3 linked regions of the Salinarimonas sp. genome follow. Each later gene encodes a partner of the first gene's protein in a complex. Links are inferred from orthologs where the notes say so. Each region holds a gene or a part of one and is shown in the gene's direction. Other genes may lie near its edges.

Region 1 (4,899 bases):
CTCGTCCTTGTTCGAGCCGGTCGATTCCATGGCGACGAGGACGCCGATCTTGCCGAGGCCCTCGGCGACGGCGTTGTGCATGTAGGAGGCGACGACGCCCTGCTTCACCGTGACCTTGGCCGTGCGGCGCAGCGTCATGTTCTCGCCGATCGTGGCGATGAGCTCGGACAGCTTCTCGGCGACGGTGCCCGGGCCGCCCGGATAGGCGGCGGCCGAGAGGCCGTCCACGGTGCCGTCGGTGCCGATCAGGATCTTGGCCGCCTCGGAGACGAAGCCCTGGAACTGCTCGTTGCGGGCGACGAAGTCCGTCTCGGAGTTCACCTCGACCATGCCGGCGACGTTGTCGCGCACCTCCACGGCGACGAGGCCCTCGGCCGCCACGCGGCCGGCCTTCTTCGCCGCCTTGGCGAGGCCCTTCTTGCGCAGCCAGTCGACGGCGGCCTCGATGTCGCCGTCCGTCTCGCCCAGCGCGTTCTTGCAGTCCATCATGCCCGCGCCGGTCTTCTCGCGCAGGTCCTTCACCATCGCCGCGGTGATGTTCGCCATGATCTCGGGTCTCCGTCAAAAGGGAGCCCGGCGGTCCTGTTCGGCACGCCGGGCTGATGTCGTCGGTCGGCGCGTCGGGAGAAACGCCGCGAGCCCGCGACGTTCCGCCGACGCATCGCGCGCATTACGCGGCGGCGGCTTCCATCATCGCGCGGGCCTGGGCGACCCAGCCGTTCTGCGCGATCTTGCCGTTGAGCTTGAGGTCGGCGTCGAGCGCGGCGGCCTCCTCGTCGGTCAGCGCGGCGATCTGCCAGTAGTGGAAGACGCCGCCGTCGTTGAGGGACTGCTCGAGCTCGGGGCCGACGCCCGTGAGCTTGGTCAGGTCGTCCGGCGCGCCGCGCGGGGCGGCCAGGCGCTCGAACGTGTCGGTCTGCTCGACGCTGAGGTCGACCGGCGCCTCGGCCGGGCCGGTCTCGGCCGGCAGCTCCTCGACCATCGGGGCCTCGGAGGCGCCGATGTCGATGCCCAGTTCGCCCTGCGAGCGGGAGATGCCGTCGAGCGCCGCGCGGGCGATCAGGTCGCAATAGAGCGCGATGGCGCGGCCGGCGTCGTCGTTGGCCGGGATCGGATAGGTGATGCCGTCCGGATCGCAGTTCGTGTCGACGACGGCCGCCACCGGGATGCCGAGGCGCGTCGCCTCCTTCACCGCCAGCTGCTCCTTGTTCGTGTCGATCACGAAGATCAGGTCGGGCACGCCGCCCATGTCCTTGATGCCGCCGAGCGCCCGCTCGAGCTTCTCCTTCTCGCGGGCGAGCATCAGGCGCTCCTTCTTGGTGAGGCCGACCGCCCCGCCGTCGAGGATCTCGTCGACCTTGCGCAGGCGCGAGATCGAGCCCGAGATGGTCTTCCAGTTCGTCAGCGTGCCGCCGAGCCAGCGGGAGTTGACGTAGTACTGGGCCGAGCGCTTCGCCGCGTCCGCCACCGCCTCCTGGGCCTGGCGCTTGGTGCCGACCAGCAGCACGCGCCCGCCGCGGGCGACCGTGTCGCTCACCGCCTGCAGGGCGCGGTAGAACATCGGCACCGTCTGGGCGAGGTCGATGATGTGGATGTTGTTGCGCGTGCCGAAGATGAAGGGCAGCATCTTCGGGTTCCAGCGGTGCGCCTGGTGGCCGAAATGCGCGCCGGCCTCGAGCAGCTGACGCATGGAGGTGTCGGGAAGGGCCATGTCTCTATACTCCGGTTGAGCCTCCGCGGGGCCGCGTTCCGGCTTGAAGCAGCCGGCACCGGGTTCGCCTCGCACCATGCGAGGAGGGCTCCGCGTGTGGGATGGGCGCGCCTATACGCGCTCGGGCCGGCGAATGCAAGCCCGTGAGGGCGGCCTCGCGGCGCGCCCTCGGGGTCCGGACTTGCGCGACTTGCCCCCGGCGCGCGCGCCGGCCATGCTCGCCGAAACCCGTAACGGTTCCAAGGTGCGACGACGCCGCCGTTGCGGGGAGGTGACGCGCTCGCTACATCGAGCGGGTTCGAGGGAGCCGCATGCTGACGAAACTCGCCAATCCGAGCACGTTCCTGCGCTGGTCGGGCGCGCTCGTGCCCTGGCTCGCGGGCCTCACCGTGGTCACGCTTCTCGTCGGCCTCTACATGGCCTGGTTCGTCGCCCCGCCGGACTACCAGCAGGGCGAGACGATCCGCATCATGTACATCCACGTGCCGTCCGCGTGGCTGGCGCTCTTCCTCTATGCGATGATGAGCGCGTCGGCCATCGGCACGCTGGTCTGGCGCCATCCCCTCGCCGACGTCTCGCAGAAGGCGGCCGCGCCCATCGGCGCCGCGTTCACGCTGGTGTGCCTGATCACCGGGGCGCTCTGGGGCAAGCCGATGTGGGGCACCTACTGGGTGTGGGACGCCCGGCTCACCTCCGTGCTCGTGCTCTTCCTCGTCTATTGCGGCATCGTCGCGCTCTGGCGCACGATCGAGGACCCGTCCCGCGCCGCCCGCGCGGTGGCGATCCTGACGCTGGTCGGCGCGCTGAACCTGCCGATCATCAAGTTCTCCGTCGACTGGTGGAACACGCTGCACCAGCCGGCCTCGGTCTTCCGCATGGACGGGCCGACCATCTACCCCTCGATGCTCTATCCGCTGCTGGTGATGGCGCTCGCCTTCAGCCTTCTCGCGGTGACGCTGCACATGTACGCCATGCGCACCGAGGTCTACAAACGCCGGGTGCGCACGCTCTCGATCCTCGAGGCCGAGCGCCTCGACGCCGAACGCGTCGCCGCCTGAGGGACAACGCCATGCCCGACCCTCACGCCCCCTTCATCATCGCGAGCTACGCCGCCTGGATCCTGATCACCGGCGGGCTGATCGCGCGCCTCGTCCTCGATCATCGCGCCCAGAAGCGCGCGCTGGCCGAGCTCGAAGCCCGCGGCGGCGGCCGCGGCCGTCGCGGCGGCGGCGGGGGCGGCGCCGTCGCGCGGCCCGTGCGCGAGGGCGCCTGAGATGGACGACCGCCCGACCCCGCCGCCCGAGACCGAGCCCGCCGAGGCGAAGCGCGCCGCCGATCCCGCGCCGCGCGCCCGTATCCGGCTGATCTTCCTGCTGCCGGTCCTGATCTTCGCCGGCCTCTCGATCGTGTTCTTCATCGGCCTGTTCGGCGACCCGTCGCGCGTGCCGTCCGTCCTGATCGGGCGCCCCGCGCCGCAGGTGACGCTGCCGCCGCTCGAGGGGCTGCGGGACGCCGGCGCGCAGATCCCCGGCTTCTCCAGCGCCGATCTCGCCGGCACGCCGGAGCGGCCGGTGACCATCGTCAACGTCTGGGCCTCCTGGTGCGGCCCCTGCCGCGTCGAGCATCCGGTGCTGATGGAGCTCGCCGAATTGCCCTTCGTCACCATGGTGGGCATCAACTACAAGGACGCGCCGGAGAACGCCCGGCGCTTCCTCGGCGCGCTCGGCAATCCCTACGACCGCGTCGGCGTCGATTCGAGCGGCCGCTCCGCCATCGACTGGGGCGTCTACGGCGTGCCGGAGACCTTCATCGTCGACGCCGAGGGCATCGTGCGCCACAAGCACATCGGCCCGATCGAGCCGGGCCAGATCGGCCCCTTCCTCGAGGCTCTGCGCGCGGCGCTGCCGGAGGGGATGCGGGGGCGCGTGCCCGAGGTTTGAGCTACAGCGGAAGCAGGGCCGCTATGCTCGCGACCACGAGATAGACGCCGGCGAAGACGATGCCGATGGACCTGATCGGCTTGTCGTCGACGGGAAAGACGAAGGTGATCAGCCGCTTCACGCCCAGCAGACGGGACGCCAATCGGATCGCGGTCATGCCGATCGCGGCAGCCCAGATCCAGACGGACGTGAGATACGTGGTTGCGACCATCATGTACAGTATCGCGCTATCTTCGCTGGCGAAAATTCCGAAGACGGAGTAGCTCCCGGATTCGAAGACAACAAACTGGAAGAATGCCGCAGTAAAGGTGGAAAGATTATCATAGTCGAGAATCAGTTTTGTGGTATAGTAGGAAATCTCTGCAATGACGACCAATATCAGTGTTGTAAGCATAAAATCAAGTACTATAAGAGTAATTGTTTTCAACTTCTGTGAAAACAGCGCATTCAAAAATATCCTCGTCTGAATGTTGGATGCCAAATCGGCAAGCAGATTTACCGATATCGCGAACATCAGCGTGATATACCCTTCCCGTCTAAAGGCGTGCTGAATGATCGTATCTGCGCCCCGCAGATAGTTGAAGGTGTCGAATATAAGAACAAAAGAGGATAGTGTAGCAAGGCTGAAGCCGATAGAGCCGATGATAAATCTGAGGGAAAGAGTGCTTCCGCCGAAGACGCGTTCGTATTGTCCCTCCACGAGCAGCCGGACGGCTCTCGTCTTGGGCGGACGAGGGTCCCTCTTCAGCCAATCGGCAAGCGCCTTTTTCGCGTCCTCGCTAACATGCGCGTCGCCTGTCCAGAAGAGCAGCAGAACGCCGAGGACGATCGGGCTCGCTCCCAAGGCGGTGAGGAGGTCTTCGCCGAGCATGATCGAAGCCCCTTCGGAGAATCGAAGAATTCGAGATGCTGCGCCTCGATCGGGAGCAAGACCGCAGCCAAGGGGCATACGATCGCAGGTCGGCTCAGCGAGTCAACCTAGACTAGCCCTGTCCCTGCTCGACGATAGACTCTGCCGTCCTCCGACCCCGCGCCTCACCCCACCATCTCTCCCGCCGCCTTGCGCATCACCGAGCGCGGCAGGACGCGGCCCAGCGCCTTGACGAGCTTGTTGCGCGTTCCAGGGGTCGAGACCGCGTGCCCGGCGCGGTAGGCCTCGACGCCGATCTTGGCGACGCGGGCCGCGTCCATCCGCGCGCGTGAGAACAGCCGCGAGCCCTCCATGCCGGCGCGGGCGCCGAACTCGCT
Region 2 (2,914 bases), 3.2 Mb from region 1 along the record:
CGGTTCTCCAGCCATTCGCCGACGGCGGCGATGTCCTCCTTCGTGACCGTGCGTCCGTCCTCGTGACGGAGCAGGTTCTCGAGCAGGACCTTGAGGGAGAAGGGCAGCTGCGAGACGCCCTTCAGGCCGTTCTTCTCGGCCTCGGTGAGGGAGTAGTAGGTGTAGGTCTTGTCGCCGACCGTGAGGGTCTGGCGGGCCTTGAAGCTATCGAGCGACGTCACTGGCGAATCCTCGCGTGCGCGTTGAACGGACGGTTGGTTTCGGCCTGATGCGCGGGTTGCGCGCGCCGCTCCGGGAGCGCCCGGACTTCTCATGCGCGCGAAAACGGTTAGGACGTCAGTCACGCGGCACGGCGCAGCCGAGGCCCCTATAGTCCATTTGCGCGCGTCGCGCTACACGTCCGAGGTCCAGTTAGGACTAACACTGAAGTGGAACATTCCCGTTGCGTCTCGTCGTCGAGGATCTGGAGAGCCGCCGCTCGGGCCGGCGCGTCTTCGAGGGGGTCTCCTTCGCGCTCGAACCGGGCGAGGCGCTGGTGGTGACCGGGCGCAACGGCGCCGGCAAGTCCACGCTGCTCTCCGTGCTCTCCGGACGCCTGCGGCCGGCGGGCGGGCGCATCCGCGTCGAGGGGGCGGGCGAGCGCACGCTGCCGGAATGCCTCCACCTCGTCGGCCATCGCGACGGGCTCAAGAGCGCGCTCACCGCGGGCGAGAACCTCGCCTTCGCGGCGGCGCTGCTCGGCGCGCGCGGCCTCTCGCCGCGCGAGGCGATGTCGCGCGTCGGCCTGGCGCACGCGCACGATCTTCCCGTCGCCTACCTCTCCGCCGGCCAGCGCCGGCGCACGGCGCTGGCGCGGCTCCTCGTCGCGCATCGGCCGCTCTGGCTCCTCGACGAGCCGACCTCGGCGCTCGACGTCGGCTCGCAGGAGACCCTCGCGACCCTGATGAAGGAGCATCTCGCGGACGGCGGCATGCTGATCGTCGCGACCCACCAGACGCTCGGCCTCGAGAACCCGAAGCGGCTCGAGATCACGCCGGCCGCCGCACGCGCCGCGGGAGCGACGCTCGACGCGGAGGGCGGCTGGTGAGCGCCTTCCTCGCCCTCGTGCGCCGCGACCTCGTCCTCTCCGCCCGCGTCGGCGGCTCGGGCTGGCTCGGGCTCGTCTTCTTCCTGATGATCGTCACGCTCGTGCCCTTCGGGCTCGGGCCGGACCTGAACCTGCTCGCCCGCATCGGCCCCGCCATCCTGTGGATCGGCGCGGTGCTCGCGACCCTGATCGGCCTCGACCGGCTGTTCCAGGCCGACGAGGAGGACGGCTCCCTCGACCTGATGACGGCCTCGCCGCTGCCGCTCGAGGCCGTGGTCCTCGCCAAGGTGACGGCGCACTGGCTGACCACCGGCCTGCCGCTGGCGATCGCCGCGCCGCTCTTCGGCCTCCTCGTCGCCCTCGACGGCGTCGGCATGGCCGCCGTCGCGGCGACGCTGCTGGTGGGGACGCCGGCGCTGACCTTCATCGGCGCGATCGGCGCGGCGCTCACCGCCACGATCCGCCGCGGCGGGCTGATCCTGGCGATCCTCGTCCTGCCGCTGATGATCCCCACGCTCATCTTCGGCGTCTCGGCCGCCAACGCCGCGCGCGGCGGCGACATCCCGTTCACGACCCCGCTCCTGATGCTCGCGGCGATCACCCTGGTGAGCGCCGTCATCGGCACGGTGGGGGCGGCGCTCGCGCTCAGGCAGGGGGAGTGAGCGGCGGCGCCTGCGACATTCGGCCCATTGACGAGCGTGCAACTCGGCGGTTCACGCTTTCTTTAACACGGCGCGTGCCCTATTCTCCTTGCGCCCCCTCGGCGAAGCGTCTATGTGCTGGACGGGGCGGACAACTTTTACGGTCTCCCTGGCTGCGAGCGCTACGTAGAGGATCAGCATGACTTTCAGCGGCAAGGCGAGCCTCCTCAAGCAGGAACGGGCCTTCATCGAGGCGCAGAAGAAGGAGCTCGAGAAGAAGCTTCAGGGAATCGACCTGAAGTCGGACGTCTACGTCGATCTCGCGCTCGGCAACATGGTCGACATCCGGCCCTCCTTCCCGTCGTCTCGCGACAGGTCGCCGGTCAAGGCCGCCTCCTGAGGTCGACGCGCCGCCACCGTAGGATCGGCTTCCCTATATCCCGTTTCGCGATGTCACGTACTGGTGCCCGCTGTAGCGCCAGCTCACGGCGTCGTCGTTCTTGCGACCGTCGAGCGTGATCTCCGAAGCCGACGCGCTGGTGAGCGTGAGGAGGATGGCGTGCCGGCCCGCCGGCAGGTCGAGCGGCACGGTCCCGACGTCGCCGTCCTTCCAGAGCGCGACCGTTCTGCTCGCCTGGCCCTGCCGCGACATGTTCGAACGCTCGATGAGGCCGAGCGACGTCAAGGTCAGAACGGACGAGCCGGGATCGTCTGCGAGAACCGTCGCGTATTGCGCGGCCCAGCGCTGAGGCAGCTGCGGGCCGTCCATCAGCAGGGCGAAGACGAGGTTCGGGCCGGCGGCCCGGATCGCGGCGTGGCAGGGCTCGCTGCGCGCGAGATCCTCGCAGATCATGGCCGCGAAGCTCGAATGCCGCCGGAACACGGTCAGCCCGATGCGACGCGCGTCGACCGCGATCTGTTCCCACCAGGAGCGGCTCGGATCGAGGGCGGATCCGAGCGCGTAGGTGCGAATCTGGCGCTCGTCGAGCCTCCACCGATGGTGCTTGGCCTGCCCGTTCGTCACCGCGACCCATCCGTCTTCGGTCTGCGAGAACGTGGTCGTGAGGACGAAGTTGTTGGGGTCGTCGCGGAACCCGCTCGCGCCGCTGATGATGAACTCGAGCGGCGACGTCGTCTGGCGTTCGCGCAAAGCCTCGACCAGCTTGCGATAGCACGGCCAGTCCAA
Region 3 (2,798 bases), 3.2 Mb from region 1 along the record:
TCGGGCAGCAGCATCGACACGGGCTGGCCCAGCATCGCGGCCTCCGCCTCGATGCCGCCGACGCCCCAGCCGAGCACGGCCAGCCCATTGACCATGGTCGTGTGCGAATCGGTGCCGACCAGCGTGTCCGGATAGGCGACGTCCTCGCCGGTCTCCGGGTCCTTGCGCACCCACACGGCCTGCGAGATGTACTCGAGGTTCACCTGGTGGCAGATGCCGGTGCCGGGCGGGACGACAGAGAAATTGTCGAAGGCGGACTGGCCCCACTTCAGGAAGCGGTAGCGCTCGCCGTTGCGCTGGTACTCCAGCTCGACATTGTGCTCGCGCGCCTTGGGCGTGCCGAACTCGTCGACGATGACCGAGTGGTCGATGACGAGATCGACCGGGACCAGCGGGTTGATTCGGGTCGGGTCGCCGCCCAGCGCCGCGATGCCGTCGCGCATGGCGGCGAGGTCGACCACCGCCGGCACGCCGGTGAAGTCCTGCATCAGGACGCGGGCGGGGCGGTAGGCGATCTCGCGCCCGGCCTTGCCGCGGTTCTCCAGCCATTCGCCGACGGCGGCGATGTCCTCCTTCGTGACCGTGCGTCCGTCCTCGTGACGGAGCAGGTTCTCGAGCAGGACCTTGAGGGAGAAGGGCAGCTGCGAGACGCCCTTCAGGCCGTTCTTCTCGGCCTCGGTGAGGGAGTAGTAGGTGTAGGTCTTGTCGCCGACCGTGAGGGTCTGGCGGGCCTTGAAGCTATCGAGCGACGTCACTGGCGAATCCTCGCGTGCGCGTTGAACGGACGGTTGGTTTCGGCCTGATGCGCGGGTTGCGCGCGCCGCTCCGGGAGCGCCCGGACTTCTCATGCGCGCGAAAACGGTTAGGACGTCAGTCACGCGGCACGGCGCAGCCGAGGCCCCTATAGTCCATTTGCGCGCGTCGCGCTACACGTCCGAGGTCCAGTTAGGACTAACACTGAAGTGGAACATTCCCGTTGCGTCTCGTCGTCGAGGATCTGGAGAGCCGCCGCTCGGGCCGGCGCGTCTTCGAGGGGGTCTCCTTCGCGCTCGAACCGGGCGAGGCGCTGGTGGTGACCGGGCGCAACGGCGCCGGCAAGTCCACGCTGCTCTCCGTGCTCTCCGGACGCCTGCGGCCGGCGGGCGGGCGCATCCGCGTCGAGGGGGCGGGCGAGCGCACGCTGCCGGAATGCCTCCACCTCGTCGGCCATCGCGACGGGCTCAAGAGCGCGCTCACCGCGGGCGAGAACCTCGCCTTCGCGGCGGCGCTGCTCGGCGCGCGCGGCCTCTCGCCGCGCGAGGCGATGTCGCGCGTCGGCCTGGCGCACGCGCACGATCTTCCCGTCGCCTACCTCTCCGCCGGCCAGCGCCGGCGCACGGCGCTGGCGCGGCTCCTCGTCGCGCATCGGCCGCTCTGGCTCCTCGACGAGCCGACCTCGGCGCTCGACGTCGGCTCGCAGGAGACCCTCGCGACCCTGATGAAGGAGCATCTCGCGGACGGCGGCATGCTGATCGTCGCGACCCACCAGACGCTCGGCCTCGAGAACCCGAAGCGGCTCGAGATCACGCCGGCCGCCGCACGCGCCGCGGGAGCGACGCTCGACGCGGAGGGCGGCTGGTGAGCGCCTTCCTCGCCCTCGTGCGCCGCGACCTCGTCCTCTCCGCCCGCGTCGGCGGCTCGGGCTGGCTCGGGCTCGTCTTCTTCCTGATGATCGTCACGCTCGTGCCCTTCGGGCTCGGGCCGGACCTGAACCTGCTCGCCCGCATCGGCCCCGCCATCCTGTGGATCGGCGCGGTGCTCGCGACCCTGATCGGCCTCGACCGGCTGTTCCAGGCCGACGAGGAGGACGGCTCCCTCGACCTGATGACGGCCTCGCCGCTGCCGCTCGAGGCCGTGGTCCTCGCCAAGGTGACGGCGCACTGGCTGACCACCGGCCTGCCGCTGGCGATCGCCGCGCCGCTCTTCGGCCTCCTCGTCGCCCTCGACGGCGTCGGCATGGCCGCCGTCGCGGCGACGCTGCTGGTGGGGACGCCGGCGCTGACCTTCATCGGCGCGATCGGCGCGGCGCTCACCGCCACGATCCGCCGCGGCGGGCTGATCCTGGCGATCCTCGTCCTGCCGCTGATGATCCCCACGCTCATCTTCGGCGTCTCGGCCGCCAACGCCGCGCGCGGCGGCGACATCCCGTTCACGACCCCGCTCCTGATGCTCGCGGCGATCACCCTGGTGAGCGCCGTCATCGGCACGGTGGGGGCGGCGCTCGCGCTCAGGCAGGGGGAGTGAGCGGCGGCGCCTGCGACATTCGGCCCATTGACGAGCGTGCAACTCGGCGGTTCACGCTTTCTTTAACACGGCGCGTGCCCTATTCTCCTTGCGCCCCCTCGGCGAAGCGTCTATGTGCTGGACGGGGCGGACAACTTTTACGGTCTCCCTGGCTGCGAGCGCTACGTAGAGGATCAGCATGACTTTCAGCGGCAAGGCGAGCCTCCTCAAGCAGGAACGGGCCTTCATCGAGGCGCAGAAGAAGGAGCTCGAGAAGAAGCTTCAGGGAATCGACCTGAAGTCGGACGTCTACGTCGATCTCGCGCTCGGCAACATGGTCGACATCCGGCCCTCCTTCCCGTCGTCTCGCGACAGGTCGCCGGTCAAGGCCGCCTCCTGAGGTCGACGCGCCGCCACCGTAGGATCGGCTTCCCTATATCCCGTTTCGCGATGTCACGTACTGGTGCCCGCTGTAGCGCCAGCTCACGGCGTCGTCGTTCTTGCGACCGTCGAGCGTGATCTCCGAAGCCGACGCG

The links. Proteins that work in one complex are often made in the same cells at the same time.
Region 2: the proteins of ABL310_RS06185 (region 1) and ccmB are in contact, whole or in part, in a solved structure (PDB 8CE8), measured with the Escherichia coli proteins. The link is inferred for Salinarimonas sp. from one-to-one orthologs.
Region 3: the proteins of ABL310_RS06185 (region 1) and ccmA are in contact, whole or in part, in a solved structure (PDB 8CE8), measured with the Escherichia coli proteins. The link is inferred for Salinarimonas sp. from one-to-one orthologs.

The regions. Positions count from the first base shown.
Region 1 is NZ_CP157794.1:1,331,490-1,336,388, forward strand. The notes cover bases 1,129-3,895. They hold ABL310_RS06185 (heme ABC transporter permease), read left to right. Parts: upstream 1,129-2,022; coding sequence 2,023-2,769; downstream 2,770-3,895. Other genes in these bases: ABL310_RS06180 (30S ribosomal protein S2), read right to left, coding at 1,129-1,711; ccmD (heme exporter protein CcmD), read left to right, coding at 2,781-2,984; ABL310_RS06195 (DsbE family thiol:disulfide interchange protein), read left to right, coding at 2,986-3,651; ABL310_RS06200 (hypothetical protein), read right to left, coding at 3,653-3,895. Also shown: tsf (translation elongation factor Ts), read right to left, coding at 1-546; more of ABL310_RS06180, read right to left, coding at 671-1,128; more of ABL310_RS06200, read right to left, coding at 3,896-4,522; ABL310_RS06205 (SDR family oxidoreductase), read right to left, coding at 4,687-4,899. UniProt on the Escherichia coli protein: Required for the export of heme to the periplasm for the biogenesis of c-type cytochromes.
Region 2 is NZ_CP157794.1:4,553,478-4,556,391, forward strand. It holds ccmB (heme exporter protein CcmB), read left to right. Parts: upstream 1-1,080; coding sequence 1,081-1,749; downstream 1,750-2,914. Other genes in the region: acnA (aconitate hydratase AcnA), read right to left, coding at 1-221; ccmA (heme ABC exporter ATP-binding protein CcmA), read left to right, coding at 443-1,087; ABL310_RS21095 (hypothetical protein), read left to right, coding at 1,928-2,128; ABL310_RS21100 (hypothetical protein), read right to left, coding at 2,162-2,914. UniProt on the Escherichia coli protein: Required for the export of heme to the periplasm for the biogenesis of c-type cytochromes.
Region 3 is NZ_CP157794.1:4,552,944-4,555,741, forward strand. It holds ccmA (heme ABC exporter ATP-binding protein CcmA), read left to right. Parts: upstream 1-976; coding sequence 977-1,621; downstream 1,622-2,798. Other genes in the region: acnA (aconitate hydratase AcnA), read right to left, coding at 1-755; ccmB (heme exporter protein CcmB), read left to right, coding at 1,615-2,283; ABL310_RS21095 (hypothetical protein), read left to right, coding at 2,462-2,662; ABL310_RS21100 (hypothetical protein), read right to left, coding at 2,696-2,798. UniProt on the Escherichia coli protein: Part of the ABC transporter complex CcmAB involved in the biogenesis of c-type cytochromes; once thought to export heme, this seems not to be the case, but its exact role is uncertain. Responsible for energy coupling to the transport system.